Regions from separate parts of the Bacillus stercoris genome, predicted to be linked through region 2. Evidence: riboswitches for the same ligand, from Rfam matches in the RefSeq annotation. Region 2 holds a riboswitch; each other region holds the start of a gene.
What was found. Region 2 has a riboswitch for thiamine pyrophosphate ahead of thiC (phosphomethylpyrimidine synthase ThiC). Riboswitches for the same ligand answer to the same signal wherever they lie in the genome.
Positions count from the first base shown of each region.

Region 1: it holds a riboswitch for thiamine pyrophosphate, as region 2 does, so the genes downstream of both, tenA (thiaminase II) here and thiC (phosphomethylpyrimidine synthase ThiC) in region 2, are expected to answer to the same signal.
Region 3: it holds a riboswitch for thiamine pyrophosphate, as region 2 does, so the genes downstream of both, thiT (energy-coupled thiamine transporter ThiT) here and thiC (phosphomethylpyrimidine synthase ThiC) in region 2, are expected to answer to the same signal.
Region 4: it holds a riboswitch for thiamine pyrophosphate, as region 2 does, so the genes downstream of both, thiU (HMP/thiamine ABC transporter substrate-binding protein ThiU) here and thiC (phosphomethylpyrimidine synthase ThiC) in region 2, are expected to answer to the same signal.

Region 1 is NZ_CP121861.1:3,102,933-3,107,485, reverse strand. Features, by position in the region: gene QA442_RS16225 (RluA family pseudouridine synthase) at 1-147, shown strand, start outside; gene prpE (bis(5'-nucleosyl)-tetraphosphatase PrpE) at 160-894, opposite strand; gene QA442_RS16215 (monovalent cation:proton antiporter family protein) at 1,129-2,973, shown strand; TPP riboswitch at 3,035-3,143, shown strand; gene tenA (thiaminase II) at 3,223-3,933, shown strand; gene tenI (thiazole tautomerase TenI) at 3,908-4,525, shown strand; gene thiO (glycine oxidase ThiO) at 4,509-4,553, shown strand, end outside.
Region 2 is NZ_CP121861.1:3,384,833-3,389,385, reverse strand. Features, by position in the region: gene spo0M (sporulation control protein Spo0M) at 1-747, opposite strand, end outside; gene QA442_RS17690 (hypothetical protein) at 888-1,091, shown strand; partial or broken gene QA442_RS17685 (spore coat protein) at 1,175-1,444, opposite strand; gene QA442_RS17680 (Type 1 glutamine amidotransferase-like domain-containing protein) at 1,486-2,187, shown strand; TPP riboswitch at 2,247-2,354, shown strand; gene thiC (phosphomethylpyrimidine synthase ThiC) at 2,487-4,259, shown strand; partial or broken gene QA442_RS17670 (FAD-binding oxidoreductase) at 4,296-4,553, opposite strand, start outside.
Region 3 is NZ_CP121861.1:1,215,270-1,219,822, reverse strand. Features, by position in the region: rRNA gene QA442_RS06290 (23S ribosomal RNA) at 1-15, opposite strand, end outside; rRNA gene QA442_RS06285 (16S ribosomal RNA) at 185-1,734, opposite strand; TPP riboswitch at 2,199-2,300, shown strand; gene thiT (energy-coupled thiamine transporter ThiT) at 2,400-2,978, shown strand; gene QA442_RS06275 (GNAT family N-acetyltransferase) at 3,019-3,540, opposite strand; gene floT (flotillin lipid rafts scaffold protein FloT) at 3,558-4,553, opposite strand, start outside.
Region 4 is NZ_CP121861.1:2,950,659-2,955,211, forward strand. Features, by position in the region: gene QA442_RS15340 (PepSY domain-containing protein) at 1-503, opposite strand, end outside; gene QA442_RS15345 (sensor histidine kinase) at 500-1,864, opposite strand; gene ykoG (two-component system response regulator YkoG) at 1,868-2,554, opposite strand; TPP riboswitch at 2,656-2,768, shown strand; gene thiU (HMP/thiamine ABC transporter substrate-binding protein ThiU) at 2,866-3,468, shown strand; gene QA442_RS15360 (ECF transporter S component) at 3,470-4,069, shown strand; gene QA442_RS15365 (ABC transporter ATP-binding protein) at 4,056-4,553, shown strand, end outside.

The DNA of each region.
Region 1 (4,553 bases), 280 kb from region 2:
TACGGCGGAACGAGACGGGACATTGGCCGGCAGGCTCTGCACAGCGAGCATCTTTCGTTTATCCATCCGCTGACACAGGAGAACATGACGTTTCATGCTTCATTGCCTCAGGATATGAGAAAACTGATAAAAGGAGAGAATCATTGATTCTCTCCTTTTTTATATGGGACGAAATCTTGATTCGTCGTAAGGCAGGGAGCTTGGAACAGAGACGGTTTCTATTTCTGGAAAGCGAAAGCCTGTCAATTTATTTCCGAACACGCAGCCTGTATCAATGTTGATGGTGCGATTAACCTTCCAAGGCTCTTTCACTGGTGTATGGCCGTATACCACCCAAGCCTTCCCGTTATAGGCTGCCGCCCAATCACGCCTGACGGGTCTGCCGTCCGGATATGTTTCACCTGTCACATCACCGTAAAGCACAAAGTCCTTCACTCTGCGGGTATATTTGCCAATATCGTCAGCTCTTATGCCAGCATGGGCGACAACCAATTCTCCATTATGTAAGATGTCGTAAAGCGGCGCTGTTTCGTACAGCTTCATAAACTGTTCGCTGACTGATTTTCTCTCATCCTTGGAAAGTTCCTCAAGCTCTGCCGCTGTTGTTTCGAGACCATGCATCACTTTTACCGGATTGCCTTTTAAGTAGCGGTACAGCTTATTGCAATGGTTTCCCGGGACATAACGTACAGCACCTTTTTCGTAAGCGCTGGCTACAAATCGGATGACCTCTATCGATTTGGGCCCTCTGTCAGTTAAATCTCCGGCAAAAACAAGCACCCTGCCTTCTTCGTGGACAGGTACTCCATTTTTGATTGTATAACCAAGCTTTTGGATTAATGCAGTCATTTCGTCATAGCAGCCATGAATATCGCTGATGATATCGTAAACCATGCGGTATCCTCCTTACCGATTGTTTTATTTATTATGAAGCAAAGTGTTGTGAGTCATCACAAGCTTTTATGTGCAAATTATAGAAGAAGAATCATTTTCTAAACAGGATTAAGAGCTTATCACTTTATTTTTCATCATAACCCTTGTTAAAATCGCGTTATGTTTTTTAAAAATGAGGTTTTGTTCTTTGATTGAGAACTAGCATAACCCTGACTAAAAAAGGAGGTTCTGATTATGGCGCATACATCTGTCGCATCTTTAGTTGTTGTACTTATCGTTGCATTTTTGACACCCATCCTTTTGCATCGGTTTAAACTCAGCATCCCGGTTGTTGTTGCTGAAATCATTATGGGGCTGATTATTGGGAAAAGCGGCCTTAATTTAGTTGTGGAGGGTGACACCTGGCTCCAAACACTCTCTATGCTCGGATTTATCTTTTTAATGTTTTTAAGCGGGCTTGAAATTGATTTTTCATCTTTTGAGAAAGGGAAGAAAAAGCAGCTCCTGCCGAACGGTAAGGAAGCGCCTAATACGTTTGCTGCGGCATCTATTATTTTCGTCGGTATTTTTATTTTATCATTGCTGCTGTCCTATGGCTTCGTCTTGGCGGGTTTTATTCAAAATGCATTTTTGATGACCCTGATTATTTCAACGATTTCGTTAGGCGTTGTCGTTCCAACATTAAAAGAAGAACGGATCATGAATTCGAATATCGGGCAGATTATTTTGCTCGTTGCTGTTATTGCTGATTTGGCTACGATGATTCTTCTTGCTGTTTTTTCTTCTTTATACGGAGAGGACAGCGGAAACATGTGGCTCCTGATGATCCTGTTTGCGGCCGGAGTGGTGCTTTACTTTTTTGGCAGGGTCTTCAAACATCGCTCTTTTGTTCAATCCATGTCAAAAGGGACGATCCAGATTGGGACGCGTGCCATTTTTACGTTAATTATTGTACTCGTTGCCCTGTCTGAATCACTTGGGGCGGAAAATATTCTCGGCGCTTTCTTAGCGGGGGTTCTTGTTTCCCTGCTTTCGCCAAACAAAGAACTTGTTCAGCAGCTAGACTCATTCGGTTATGGGTTCTTAATACCGATTTTCTTCGTGATGGTCGGTGTGAAGCTTGATATTTGGACTCTTTTCCAGGATAAAACAATTTTAATCATGATCCCGCTTCTGCTTCTGGCGCTGTTAGTGAGCAAAATCATTCCTGTCATGTACCTAAAGAAGTGGTATGATAACCGAACCATTTTCGCGTCCGGTTTCCTGCTGACATCAACGCTTTCGCTCGTGATTGCCGCTGCAACAATCGGCCAGCAGCTTCACGTGATCAGCGCAAATATGTCAGGAGCGCTCATTTTAGTAGCTGTCATCGCAAGTATTTTTACGCCGATCTGTTTTAAAAAGTTGTACAAACGGGAAGAGCAGCCGGAGGAGAAAAAGACGATTACGTTCATCGGCGCCAATCAAATGACTTTGCCTGTCACACTTGAATTGCCAGAGGAAGAGTATGACGTGCGTGTTGTGCACGTCTACCAAGAGAATGCAGAGGAAAAGCTGTCGGAATCAGTGTTTGCTGTTGAAACAATTTCTGACTATGAACACGAGACGCTTGAATCACTCGGCATTTTTGAAACGGATATCCTCGTTGTGGCGACCGGGAATGAAGATATGAATGCAGACATTGCATTACTTGCAAAAGAAAAAGGCACAGAAAGAGTCATTGCAAGCGTAGGATCACCGGAGCATGAAGCAGTTCTGAAGGAGCAGGGAATCAGCATCTTTTCTATTCTGCTGTCGACAAAAACGCTGCTCCGCGCTCTGATTGAAGCGCCTGGCGTCATGAAGCTGCTCACGAACCAGGAGTCTTCCCTGTATCAAATTAATATGGAGAACAGTAAATACGACGGTGTGATATTACGGGAATTCCCTTTAACCGGCGACGTCATCTTTGTCAGGATTTTCAGAGGTGTAGACAGCATCGTTCCTCATGGGGATACAAGGCTGAAACTTGGAGACCGCTTAATTGTCACCGGATCTCGGGGATATGTAACGGATCTTAAGAAAACATTGGAAGGATAAATCTTGACCAAATAAGGATTCGTGTTAATATAGAGGTGCAGAACAATTCAATATGTATTCGTTTAACCACTAGGGGTGTCCTTCATAAGGGCTGAGATAAAAGTGTGACTTTTAGACCCTCATAACTTGAACAGGTTCAGACCTGCGTAGGGAAGTGGAGCGGTATTTGTGTTATTTTACTATGCCAATTCCAAACCACTTTTCCTTGCGGGAAAGTGGTTTTTTTATTTATCAGAGGGGGAATGATTTGTGAAGTTTTCAGAAGAATGTCGCAGCGCAGCCGCAGAATGGTGGGAGGGGAGCTTTGTCCATCCGTTCGTTCAAGGAATCGGTGACGGAACGCTTCCGATTGACCGTTTTAAATACTATGTGCTTCAGGATTCCTATTACTTAACGCATTTTGCAAAGGTGCAGTCATTTGGCGCTGCTTATGCGAAGGACCTTTATACAACGGGGCGGATGGCAAGCCATGCCCAAGGTACATATGAGGCGGAAATGGCGCTTCATCGCGAGTTTGCCGAGCTGTTGGAAATTAGCGAGGAAGAGCGTAAGGCGTTTAAGCCGTCTCCTACGGCGTACTCTTATACATCCCATATGTACCGTTCGGTTTTGAGCGGGAATTTCGCAGAAATCTTAGCGGCCCTGCTGCCATGCTACTGGCTTTATTACGAGGTTGGTGAGAAATTGCTGCATTGCGATCCAGGGCATCCGATTTATCAAAAGTGGATTGGGACGTACGGCGGTGACTGGTTTAGACAACAGGTCGAGGAGCAAATCAACCGCTTTGATGAGCTGGCGGAAAACAGCACGGAGGAAGTGCGTGCACAGATGAAAGAGAATTTTGTCATCTCCAGCTACTATGAATATCAATTTTGGGGAATGGCCTATCGAAAAGAAGGCTGGTCTGACAGCGCCATAAAAGAGGTGGAGGAATGTGGAGCTTCACGCCATAACGGATGACAGCAAGCCGGTAGAAGAGTTAGCGAGAACCATCATTACGATTCAGAATGAAGTTGATTTTATTCATATTCGTGAACGCTCAAAATCGGCGGCGGATATTTTGAAACTGCTCGAGCTTATTTTTAAAGGCGGTATAGATAAACGAAAACTGGTGATGAACGGGCGCGTGGATATTGCACTTTTTTCTACTATTCATCGCGTACAGCTGCCAAGCACCAGCTTTTCACCGAAGCAGGTCAGAGCCAGGTTTCCACACCTTCATATCGGGAGGTCGGTGCATTCACTGGAGGAAGCGGTTCAAGCAGAAAAGGAAGACGCCGACTACGTGCTGTTCGGCCATGTGTTTGAAACGGATTGCAAAAAGGGCCTTGAAGGCAGAGGGGTGTCTTTGCTGTCAGATATCAAACAGCGGATTTCCATCCCGGTCATAGCCATCGGGGGGATGACACCGGAAAGGGTAAGAGACGTAAAACAAGCAGGGGCGGACGGCATCGCTGTCATGTCAGGAATTTTCTCTGCCGCTGAGCCCTTGGAAGCAGCCAGACGATATTCCCGCAAGCTAAAGGAGATGCGCTATGAAAAGGCATTATGAAGCAGTGGTGATTGGAGGCGGAATTATC
Region 2 (4,553 bases):
TAGTACCTCTTCTAGCTCTTCTGCATCTTCAAGCTCTGATTGGCTGAAACGGACGCGTACAAGCTGTTCTCCGTCATTATACATCTCTTCCAACCACCCACGGAGTCCTCTTGCTCTGCGGTCGACTTCGAAAATGATTTCCAAACCGTCTTCGTCTAAAAGGAAAATGAGCTCTAATTCATCAAGCATCTGACGATAATATCCGGAAGTCGGGACGAACTCGAATTCTTGAACGAACGGAAGACGACGCTGGAAGTAGGGTGCTTGTTCGCAGTCTGCTTCGTTAAGACGGAAGCCCAGGTTTTCGATAGCTCCCAGGACATTTTCAATCCAAGGGTGCGCTTCAACGAAAATGCGGTCATGATCAGATTTGTCGATACCGCCTTGAATGTCAAGGTCTGTCACCACGGCAACCTCTACTTTTCCTACAGTGATCGGCGTATCTAGAGGCAGAGTGAATGCGAACGGAAATTGATGCTCTTCTCCAGGCTGAATGGCAAATGAACCAGTGACCCGGAAAGAATGAATTGTAGCGTATTTCCGGTGCTCTTCGTCGTCTTTTACAATGACGTACTTGGTGTTAAGCTGTAAGTCAATATAGCGGATGTCCTGAGCGATTTTTCCGCCTTTGACGTGTACAGTTCCCCGGACTTCTTCTCCTGGAAAATATGCATCTTTCTCTAAAATTGTATCGACTTTTGCAGCTCCGATTCCGGCACTTGCCGCAAGTTTCTTAAAAAATGACATGTTTGATCTTCCCCTTTTTCTTTTTCTCAACAGGTATACGCAAGAAGGAGGAAAAAAGATTCATTTGATTCATGCTTTTTTCCTATTATTCATCTAAGCCTAAGGGCAGACTAAGAATAATATTGAAAACAAAGGAGTAGGTGGAAGTGAATAAAGAAAATTTGGTTGCAGATGAATTACACAGAATGTTTTTGGCTGGTGAGCTGCAAATCACAGTAGAGGAGGATATAAACCATATTTCCGAAAGGCTGAGAAACGGCGATCTCAGTTTAGACCGATTAAGCGGTGAAGACGCGTTTATAAAAGAAACGGTAAACGAGGCTTTAAGAAGAGTGGAGCAATAAAAAAGAGACGGGATCTCATCTTTGAGATCCCGTCTCTTTTTGTGGTCTTTGCTGCAAGATTAAAGTGAATCGATTGAAATTGCTCACCCAAGCCACCCTTTTTCCAACAGAAGATCTGACAGTTCATCATGGAGATGGGCAGCTGTATCTAATTGATCATGCAATGCTCTTCTGATGTGGGGATTTTCGGCTTCTGTTATTGCGACAGTGTAGTTGTTAATGTTGGTTTTTATTGTTGTTAACAAATCAAAAATGTCTTCGTGATAAAGACTCAATGAGCAAGCCACCTCCTTTGGTTTTTATAGCAGCTCCTGATAAGAAAGTATTTTGCTTTGTTTCTTGCTTCTATTCAAAATGCTATAATAAACAACAAATTTTGTTGGGGAGTGTAATGATGAAACAGATTATTGCGATGGGAGGCGGGGGTTTTTCGATGGAGCCGGAAAATTTGTCCCTCGATCAATATATCCTCAATCAATCGGAACGGGAGTCACCTCGTATTTGTTTTTTGCCGACCGCGAGTGGAGATTCCCAAAACTATATTCAGCGGTTTTATCATGCGTTTCAAACAATGGATTGTGTGCCGTCTCATTTATCCTTATTTAAGCCGCCGTCAACAGATTTAACTTCTTTTGTTATGGAAAAGGACGTGATCTATGTTGGCGGGGGAAATACGCGCAATATGCTTGTGCTGTGGAAGGAATGGGGGCTGGACTTTATTCTCAGAGAGGCATGGAAGAACGGAGTGATTTTAGCTGGATTAAGTGCAGGTGCGATATGCTGGTTTGAAGAAGGCGTGACAGATTCGGCCGGGCCGCTGACAAGTATGAAAAGTTTAGGTTTTTTGCAAGGGAGCTTTTGTCCTCATTATGACGGGGAAAAGGATCGGAGACCGGCATACCACCTGCTGATAGCTAACGCATTCTTGTGCAATGGCTATGCGGCGGACGATGGAGCGGCTCTCCATTTCATAAATGATCAGCTGTTTCAGACTGTGAGTTCAAGATCGGATGCAAAGGCATATCGGGTGATGAGGGATGAACATGGGATATCTGAAATCTCGTTGCCTGTCACATATTTGGGTTCAATTAGCTGAATATTTTCTATATTCCTCTTTTTTTTCGATTGGTTTTATGTTAAGATGAGTCCGAAATCAATAGTTACTGGGGGTGCCCGCTTTCGGGCTGAGAGAGAAGGTAAGCTTCTTAACCCTTTGGACCTGATCTGGTTCGTACCAGCGTGGGGAAGTAGAGGAATTGTTTTTATTATTGTCGTGCTGGGCAATAATATGTTTCTTTCTGACTGTAACCGGGTTCATTTTTATGAATCCGGTTTTTTGTGCTGGTTATGGGCTTGATTTTGTCCTTTCAAACGTAGAGAGGGGAAGGATAAGTAATGCAAAACAATTCAGTGCAGCAAGCCAACATTTCTATTATGTCGAGTTTTTCGGGCAGCAAAAAGGTATACGTGGAGGGTTCTTCTTCAGACATCCAAGTGCCGATGAGGGAGATTACATTGAGTCCGACGACGGGATCGTTCGGCGAGGAGGAAAACGCACCTGTGCGTGTCTATGATACAAGCGGACCGTATACGGACCCCGAAGTTACTATTAATATTCAAGAAGGATTAAAGCCGCTCCGCCAAAAGTGGATTACAGAGCGCGGTGATGTGGAAGAATATGAAGGTCGTGCAATAAAACCAGAAGATAATGGTTATAAAAAAGCAAATCCAAACGTAAGCTACCCAGGGCTAAAGCGGAAACCGCTGAGGGCGAAGGCTGGTCATAATGTCACCCAAATGCACTATGCCAAAAAGGGAATCATTACACCTGAGATGGAGTTTATCGCTATTCGAGAGCACGTGTCTCCCGAATTTGTAAGAGACGAGGTGGCAAGCGGCCGGGCAATCATTCCTTCAAACATTAATCACCCTGAAAGTGAGCCAATGATTATCGGCCGGAATTTTCATGTGAAGATTAATGCGAATATCGGGAATTCAGCTGTTACGTCATCCATTGAAGAGGAAGTGGAAAAAATGACGTGGGCCATCCGCTGGGGAGCAGATACAATGATGGATCTCTCTACAGGAAAAGATATTCATACGACGCGTGAATGGATTATTCGCAATTGTCCTGTTCCTGTGGGAACTGTTCCGATTTATCAGGCGCTTGAAAAAGTAAACGGCGTAGCGGAGGATTTAACGTGGGAGATTTATCGTGATACGCTGATCGAGCAGGCAGAGCAGGGTGTGGATTATTTTACGATTCACGCGGGTGTTTTGCTTAGGTATGTGCCGCTGACTGCCAAAAGGACAACTGGTATCGTGTCCCGCGGGGGCGCAATCATGGCACAGTGGTGTCTGGCTCACCATCAAGAAAGCTTTTTATACACTCATTTTGAAGAGATCTGTGAAATCATGAAAACATATGATATTGCGTTTTCTCTTGGGGATGGTCTGCGTCCCGGATCAATCGCCGATGCTAATGACGAAGCACAGTTTGCTGAATTAGAGACGCTTGGAGAGCTGACGCAAATCGCGTGGAAGCATGATGTTCAAGTGATGATTGAGGGTCCTGGACATGTTCCGATGCATAAAATCAAAGAGAACGTCGATAAACAAATGGACATTTGTAAAGAAGCGCCTTTTTATACATTAGGGCCGTTGACAACGGATATTGCCCCTGGATATGACCATATTACTTCAGCGATCGGAGCGGCGATGATCGGTTGGTATGGGACAGCAATGCTATGTTATGTAACGCCGAAGGAGCATTTAGGGCTGCCAAACCGTGATGATGTTCGTGAAGGAGTCATTACATATAAGATCGCTGCGCACGCTGCGGACCTTGCAAAAGGGCATCCCGGAGCGCAAATCCGCGATGATGCGTTATCGAAAGCCCGTTTTGAATTCCGCTGGCGGGATCAGTTTAATCTCTCTCTTGATCCGGAAAGAGCGCTTGAATATCATGATGAAACTCTGCCGGCTGAAGGAGCAAAAACTGCTCACTTCTGTTCCATGTGCGGTCCAAAGTTTTGCAGCATGAGAATTTCTCAGGATATTCGAGATTATGCGAAGAAAAACGATCTCAGTGAAGCAGAAGCCATAAATAGAGGATTAAAAGAAAAAGCAAAAGAATTTGTCGATACGGGAAGCAATTTATATCAATAAAAAAATGAAGATGGAGAATGCTCCATCTTCATTTTTTTAGAAAAACAGAGAACGTCGAAGCGGAGGAATACTCTGTTCAAAGTGGAAAACATTTTCTGGATCATATTTCGTTTTGACACGGCGGAGTCGTTCAACATTTTCGCCGTAATATGTTCTTGGCCAGTTTCTGATTTCGATATCTGGCCAATTTACGTAGTCCCCCATCGTTTCTCTCGAAAGGGATGTTCTCAGCCTCTCAATCCAGCGGACGTTTTGTCTTTTTTTTTCAGGGGATGTCCAGTTTGTTAGGTATTC
Region 3 (4,553 bases), 2.1 Mb from region 2:
CTTTCTAACTTAACCGTTAAAAAGAATCACTATGTGATATCTTGTATTACTAATTGAATGTGATGTCTACTGTTATCTAGTTTTCAAAGAACACGTTTCGAAGGAATGATCCTTCAAAACTAAACAAGACAGGGAACGTTCTGTTTATAAGACCCAAGGTCTTATATTCCGTAAATATCCTTAGAAAGGAGGTGATCCAGCCGCACCTTCCGATACGGCTACCTTGTTACGACTTCACCCCAATCATCTGTCCCACCTTCGGCGGCTGGCTCCTAAAAGGTTACCTCACCGACTTCGGGTGTTACAAACTCTCGTGGTGTGACGGGCGGTGTGTACAAGGCCCGGGAACGTATTCACCGCGGCATGCTGATCCGCGATTACTAGCGATTCCAGCTTCACGCAGTCGAGTTGCAGACTGCGATCCGAACTGAGAACAGATTTGTGGGATTGGCTTAACCTCGCGGTTTCGCTGCCCTTTGTTCTGTCCATTGTAGCACGTGTGTAGCCCAGGTCATAAGGGGCATGATGATTTGACGTCATCCCCACCTTCCTCCGGTTTGTCATAAGCAGTCACCTTAGAGTGCCCAACTGAATGCTGGCAACTAAGATCAAGGGTTGCGCTCGTTGCGGGACTTAACCCAACATCTCACGACACGAGCTGACGACAACCATGCACCACCTGTCACTCTGCCCCCGAAGGGGACGTCCTATCTCTAGGATTGTCAGAGGATGTCAAGACCTGGTAAGGTTCTTCGCGTTGCTTCGAATTAAACCACATGCTCCACCGCTTGTGCGGGCCCCCGTCAATTCCTTTGAGTTTCAGTCTTGCGACCGTACTCCCCAGGCGGAGTGCTTAATGCGTTAGCTGCAGCACTAAGGGGCGGAAACCCCCTAACACTTAGCACTCATCGTTTACGGCGTGGACTACCAGGGTATCTAATCCTGTTCGCTCCCCACGCTTTCGCTCCTCAGCGTCAGTTACAGACCAGAGAGTCGCCTTCGCCACTGGTGTTCCTCCACATCTCTACGCATTTCACCGCTACACGTGGAATTCCACTCTCCTCTTCTGCACTCAAGTTCCCCAGTTTCCAATGACCCTCCCCGGTTGAGCCGGGGGCTTTCACATCAGACTTAAGAAACCGCCTGCGAGCCCTTTACGCCCAATAATTCCGGACAACGCTTGCCACCTACGTATTACCGCGGCTGCTGGCACGTAGTTAGCCGTGGCTTTCTGGTTAGGTACCGTCAAGGTACCGCCCTATTCGAACGGTACTTGTTCTTCCCTAACAACAGAGCTTTACGATCCGAAAACCTTCATCACTCACGCGGCGTTGCTCCGTCAGACTTTCGTCCATTGCGGAAGATTCCCTACTGCTGCCTCCCGTAGGAGTCTGGGCCGTGTCTCAGTCCCAGTGTGGCCGATCACCCTCTCAGGTCGGCTACGCATCGTTGCCTTGGTGAGCCATTACCTCACCAACTAGCTAATGCGCCGCGGGTCCATCTGTAAGTGGTAGCCGAAGCCACCTTTTATGTTTGAACCATGCGGTTCAAACAAGCATCCGGTATTAGCCCCGGTTTCCCGGAGTTATCCCAGTCTTACAGGCAGGTTACCCACGTGTTACTCACCCGTCCGCCGCTAACATCAGGGAGCAAGCTCCCATCTGTCCGCTCGACTTGCATGTATTAGGCACGCCGCCAGCGTTCGTCCTGAGCCAGGATCAAACTCTCCGATAAGTGGATCACAGGTTAAGTTCACCGCATCCTGCGGCGACACCTGTGTGACCTGCATCGTGCAGGCCCTAGTTTGACTGACTACGCACATCGCTGTGCGATTTATAAAAATGAATTAACAGGTACGTTTTGTCTTGTTTAGTTTTCAAAGATCATTTCGTCACTTCTTAATGAAGCAGCTTTACTAATATAACATTCAGCTTCTTTTTTGTCAACAACTTTTTTGCGTTATTGTTGAAGCTTTTTGTTTGTGTCCGCTGTGCATCAGCGACGTTTAATAATATAACACCTGTGTTTATTTATTGCAATAGTTTTTTTAAAAAATCTATAAAACAAATAAACTATAATCCTCGCCATGATTTCTAAAGCGTGTGTATCATATAATTTTCTTAAAAGAACATATATATCAGTCATGCGATCTTGTTGTTTTTTTCGTTTTCTTGTATAGTAGAAACGAACTAAATACTGATGACCACAAGGGGAGCATTAAAGCTGAGAGTGAGCGGTTTCGTTCTGACCCTTTGAACCTGTTAGTTAACGCTGGCGTAGGGATGTGGCAAAGTCAAATGAATTGCAGATCGTAAAGCAGTGCGTGGAACTTTTCTCATCCTTCCGCGTGCTGCTTTTTTGTTGTCCTTTTGGTTGTCTGTCAATGGAAGGAGATAGATATGAATCAATCTAAGCAACTGGTTCGCCTTATTGAAATTGCCATTATGACAGCGGCAGCCGTTATTTTAGACATTGTCTCGGGAATGTTTCTTAGCATGCCTCAAGGAGGCTCGGTCTCCATCATGATGATTCCGATCTTTTTGATTTCGTTTCGCTGGGGTGTCAAAGCGGGCCTTACTACCGGTTTGTTGACAGGCCTCGTACAAATAGCGATCGGAAACCTATTTGCACAACATCCTGTACAGCTATTGTTGGATTACATTGTTGCGTTCGCAGCAATCGGCATAAGCGGCTGTTTCGCTTTTTCTGTCCGTAAAGCCGCTGTAGCAAAAACAAAAGGGAAATTGATTGTTACAGTGGTCAGCGCAGTTTTTATCGGCAGTTTCCTGCGCTATGCCGCGCATGTCATTTCAGGAGCTGTGTTTTTCGGCAGCTTCGCTCCAAAAGGAACGCCGGTATGGATTTATTCTTTAACTTATAATGCGACTTATATGGTTCCTTCATTCATTATTTGCGCCATTGTCCTATGTTTATTATTTATGACAGCACCACGTTTACTCAAAGCTGACAAAGCTTAAAAGTGACAATCCCCCAGCGAATTCCGCTGGGGGATTTTTGTTATCTGTTAAGGAGTGTTTTTAAAGCAGAAAGATCCGGCCAGCCAAGGCCCGCTTCTTTCAGCCTTACTCCGGCAATTTCAAAGCTGTCCTCCGATACTCTTTCAGGAGAATAGGACTGATAAAATATAATCGAGGGGTTCTGCTCAATGACCCAAACAAACATGCTCGAAAAGCCATGTTGAAGCAAAAACTCTGCTCCTTTTGTTAAGAGCGCCCTCCCTGCACCTTGCCGCTGGTGCTCTTCCAGAAGGTAAATAGCATATAGCTCGCCGTCATAGCCTTCTTGTTCAGAGCGAATAGGTCCAAATGAAGCAAAGCCGAATACTGAACCCTTTTCATCCTGGGCAACAAATACTCCCTTTAACGAGCGGCTTTTCCATTTGTCTTCAAATTCCTTATAGTTCAGGCTGTTTAAATAATCAGCCGGGATAATTTCGTGGTATGTTGTCCTCCAACTGTCTACATGCACCTTTGCAATGTCCTTTATATCATCTAACCTCGCTTCACGTACAGTTACCATCCGGTTATGTCCTTTCCTTACTCTGATTTTTGGACCGTTTTGGCTTCTTTGATTTCATTTGTTAATTCATTAATGCTTTGTTTTACGTTTCCTTTTCCTGAAAAGTTCTCAATCATTTCTTTTACGTCAATTCCTGAGGATGCTTTTAAACTTTCTTGCAGACTTGACATTAGGTTCGTCGCATAGCTGGTTACTTTGTTTGCGCCGCTTGATTCACCGCTTCCTCCTGTATCTACAACGGTGATTTTATCAATATTTGAAAGAGGAGCCGCTGCTTGTTTCGCGTATTCCGGAAGCATTTTGACGATCATATCGAAAATCGCCGCCTGCCCGTACTGTTCAAAGGCAGCCGCAATTTTCTCTTTTGCTTCCGCTTCCGCAAGACCTTTCAGGCGGATAACCTCAGCCTCTGTTTCTCCTTTTGCCTTTTCAGCTTCTGCTTTGGCTAGCCCGTCAATTCTTACTTTTTCCGCCTCAGCCTTTGCCATTGCTTCTATACTGTACTTCTTGGCATCGGCTTCCGCTAGCTGTTTGGCTTTCTCAGCTGCTGCGGACTGCTCAACAGAATAACGGTCTGCATCGGCTTTTTTCTTCACCTCTGAGTCGTATTGACGTTCACGGCGAAGAATTTCTTTTTCTTCTAGTTCTATTTGCTTTTGGCGTTCGATAATTTTAACCTGCATTTCCTGTTCTGTGACTTGCTGGCGCGCTCTGGCTGTCTCTAAATCATATGCTTGGTCAGCATTCGCTTTTGCCGTATCTTGGTCTCTGCGGAATTCAGCCATTTTGAGCTGATTGATTTTTTCAGCTTCAGCGATTTCCGTCGCCCGTTCAAGTTCAGATTTCTTTGCATCTTTATCGGCTTCTGCCCGCTTAATCCGGGTTTCTTTATCAGCCTCTGCTGTTGCGATATCAGCATCGCGTTTTACTTGGGCAATTCTCGGTTTCCCTAATGATTCAAGATAACCGTTTTTATCACGTACATCTTTAATGGTAAACGAGACGATTACAAG
Region 4 (4,553 bases), 430 kb from region 2:
TTTTTCGTAATCGGTGTTTTTTGTTGGTCTTTATTGCTGATTTGATCGGCAGACAAGACTGTTTTTGTCTGCATATCTACCTTCACTTCGTATGTTTTTCCGTCTTCTTTATGAATGATATATGTGGCAACGCGATTCTTGTGTGTTCGTTTTTTGACCGTACCCGGCACCCGCTTAAGCGCGAGATGCTCGGCTTCTTTTTCTGTCATAACAGATGGATTCATCGCTTTTACTCTATTCATTGAAAGAATGTCAGCTGATGTTGCGTCAGCTTTTAGAAAATAAGTTCCCTTGGGATTTTCAAGGGTCATTTCATATGTTTTTTTATCCTTTGACTGTGTTGATTTCGTGACCTTGCCTTCATAAGAGGTTTCGACTTTTTTTATGACAGCCTCTTTTGAAAGTACGTCCTCATGGGTATGCCGAATGATGAGAAACGTACAGATGGTAACGGCTAAAACTGCTGCTGCAGCAAAAGATACTGCTTTTATTGGTTTGTTCATCGGCCTCCCCCATTCTGTTCACTGAATTGCATGGTGACAGCTGTTCCTTGTCCCGGCTTGCTTTTGACAGATAGCTCAATGCCATGCTCATCGGCGATTTGCTTGGCAATGGAAAGGCCTAAACCCGTTCCGCCTGTTTTTCTGTTCCGTGCCTCATCTGCCCGGTAGAACCGTTCGAACAAATGCGGGATATGTTCCTCAGGTATCCCGATACCTTCATCCCTTACTGACAGAAACGGCTGTCCATCCTTCGTTCCGGCTGATATCACAATGGCTTTTTCACTATACTTTATGGCATTATCGAGCAAAATGGTCAGCAGCTGCTTGATGCGTTCTTCATCAGCTGTTACAGGCAGGCTCTTTTTATCTGTTTCGAGTAAAATGTCGCGCTGATAGACAGGCTGGAGCGTTTGCGTGACGGCGCGCGACACTTCAATCAAATCGATTGTTTTCAGATCAACCTCGAGTCCTTGATGGCTTTTGGCCAGCGCCAAAAGCTGATTGGTCAGTTTCTTCATATGCACCGTTTCTGCATGAATGGCTTCTATCGATTCCTCAAGCACTTCCGGCTTTTTTGCCCCCCATCGCTTCATCAGGCTGCTGTAACTTTCTATAATGGTGAGCGGAGTTTTTAATTCGTGTGAAGCATCTTGAACGAATTGCTGCTGTTTATCGTAGTGCTCTTTCAGCATCATCGCCATCTCATTAAATGTCAGCCCCATTTGATACAATTCATCGTGCGACTGTCCCTCTAAAGAAATCGTTTTGAATGCTTTCTCTCGCTGTATGTCTCTCATGGTCATCATTAATCGTCTGATCGGATTGATAATACGGCGGGCGAGCAAGCTGCCGGCAAAAAAAGAAGCAATGCAAACAGCGGCACTTGCAGCGATTAAGATGATTTTCAACAGAAACAGGCTCTCTTCTGTATTCTCCTGCCTTTCCACCAATTGAAGAGAAACCACTTGTCCATCGGTCCAAATCACCGGAATTGCAGCCTCAGCAAACAGCTTGCCGTCATGATTCCTCACATCTGCCATTTCCCCGCTGTGAAAAGAGAGAGGAAAATCTTTATACGCTTTTTCTTTTGTGATCGTCATGATGGCTTTTTGATCACCATTCACTACACGCACCATGCCATTTGCCGGCAGGTAGGCCTGCAGCATGTCCTGCATAGCCACTCCTTCTGTTTCAGCAGCATGCAGCGCTTCGGCCATGTTATCCGTCTCATCAGCAAGCCGGGCCGCATCCTTTGATGTCAGCGCAGACGAAAAAATGAGATATACTGCGGTATGAACCAAAATTAATAAAATCAACAGTGATATTGATGTGTACAGATGAATCTTGGTTTTCAGCTTCATCGTTTACCCCTTAATGGCATAGCCGACCCCGCGAATCGTATGGATCAGCTGTTTTTCGTAAGGATAGTCCAGTTTTTTTCTGATGTATCTTATGTAGACGTCTACGACATTTGTATCACCGATATAATCAAATCCCCATACCGCGCTTAGAATTTGCTCCCGTGTCAGCACTTGCTGCGGATGCTTTAGCATGTAGACGAGCAAATCAAATTCCCGCGGCGTTAATTCCACCTCTTTGTCTCCGCGTCTCACTTCACGCGTTTTTTCGTTCACCCGTAAATCGTCATATGTAAGAAAGGTGCCGATTTCTTCCGTTTTTGTTCCATTTTGGCGTAGCGCCGCCCTGATTCTCGCAAGTAATTCCTCGATTTCAAACGGCTTGGTGACATAGTCATTCGCACCGATATCCAGACCTGTTACCTTATCAGGAATGCTGTCTCGCGCCGTTAATAAAATGACCGGTGTCTGTTGATCCGTTTTTCTCAAGCGGCGCAGCACTTCTAGTCCGCTGAGCCCCGGCAGCATGACATCAAGAAGCACCAAGGAATACCCGCCTTCCGCGGCCGCATTCAGGCCTTCTGTTCCATTGTGTTTAATGGTCACGCCGTATCCTTCATATTCCAATTCAAGCTGCAGAACCCTGGCGATTTTTTCTTCATCTTCCACAATTAATATGTGTCCTTTGTCCAAATGTGATCATCCTCTCCTGTCCCTATATGAAAAAAATGATTTCGTTGTTTACAAAATGATTCTTATCATCTATTATGATGTCAAAATAAAAAATTGTATACGGAAAGCACTAGGGGTGCTGTTTTGGCTGAGATAAAACGCGGGAGAATCGCGTTTTGATCCCTTATGACCCGATCTGGATAATACCAGCGTGGGGAAGTGCAGGTTGACCGAATGGTGTATTTTTTTGTGCGCTTAATCGATCTATGACTGCATATTCCCTTAGGATATGCAGTTTTTTATTTTATCCAAAAAACAGGAGGCTTTTAGAAATGGAGCATATGTGCGGTACAAGCAGAATCGCCGGTTTTCGCTTCTCTTTATATCCGATGACGGATGATTTTATCAGTGTGATCAAGTCTGCGCTGAAAAAAACAGATACGTCCAAGGTTTGGACGAAAACCGACCATATCAGCACGTTGTTACGCGGATCGATTGATCATGTATTCGATGCCGCAAAAGCCATTTACCTTTATGCAGCAAACAGCGAGACACACATCGTCATGAGTGGCACGTTTTCCATTGGGTGCCCGGGCGACACTCAGGGAGATACATATCTTTCCAAAGACAATAAGCGTGTCAATGAAGATGCTGTCCGAGGCTTGAACGCGGAAGCGCCGTGCCAATTTGCGCTTTATCCAATGAATGAGCCGGATTATATGGGATTGATTATGAAGGCTGTCGACATCGCAAAAGCCCAAGGTACTTTTGTACAGGGTGTCCATTACGCGAGCGAGCTTGACGGGGATGCCCATGACGTATTCAGAACATTGGAAGCCGTTTTCCGCATGGCTGAGCAGCAAACAAACCACATCACCATGACTGTGAATCTTTCGGCTAACAGCCCATCAAGAAAAAACAGAAAGCAGGGATAACATGAAAAGCTGGAAAGTAAAAGAAATTGTCATCATGTCCGTTATCAGTATCGTATTTGCCGTTGTTTATTTATTATTTACACATTTCGGAAACGTGCTTGCAGGTATGTTTGGGCCAATTGCCTATGAACCGATTTACGGCATTTGGTTTATCGTTTCGGTCATCGCCGCATACATCATTCGAAAACCGGGTGCGGCGCTCGTTTCTGAAATCATTGCCGCTCTCGTTGAGTGCCTGCTGGGAAATCCGTCTGGCCCGATGGTCATCGTCATCGGCATTGTTCAAGGACTCGGGGCTGAAGCTGTATTCCTTGCAACACGCTGGAAAGCATACTCTCTCCCTGTCCTTATGCTGGCCGGAATGGGATCTTCAGTAGCCAGCTTTATCTACGATCTCTTTGTTTCTGGCTATGCAGCCTATTCACCAGGTTATCTGCTCATTATGCTTGTGATCCGTCTCATTTCCGGCGCGCTCTTGGCGGGGCTTCTCGGAAAAGCCGTCAGCGACTCTCTCGCTTATACAGGTGTGTTAAACGGAATGGCACTCGGAAAGGAACTGAAAAAGAAACGGAAGCGGGCGTCAGAACATGCAAGCCTTTGACGAGCTTCTGACAGTTGACCAGCTCAGCTTCTCTTATGAAGAAGACGAGAAACCGGTTTTTCAAAATATTTCGTTTGAGCTTCAAAAAGGAGAATGTGTTTTATTGCTAGGCCCCAGCGGGTGCGGTAAAAGCTCGCTCGCCCTTTGTTTAAACGGTCTATATCCGGAAGCTTGCGACGGCATTCAGTCCGGACATGTCTTTCTATTTCAAAAGCCGGTCACAAACGCTGAAACCACCGAAACGATTGCTCAGCATGCCGGGGTCGTTTTTCAGGATCCTGATCAGCAGTTCTGCATGCTGACGGTGGAGGACGAAATCGCTTTCGGGCTGGAAAATCTGCAGATTCCAAAAGAAGAAATGACAGAGAAAATCAATGCCGTATTAGAAAAATTACGTATTACCCATTTAAAAGAAAAAACGATATCCACCCTTTCAGGAGGACAAAAGCAGAAAGTGGCTCTCGCCTGTATTTTGGCGATGGAG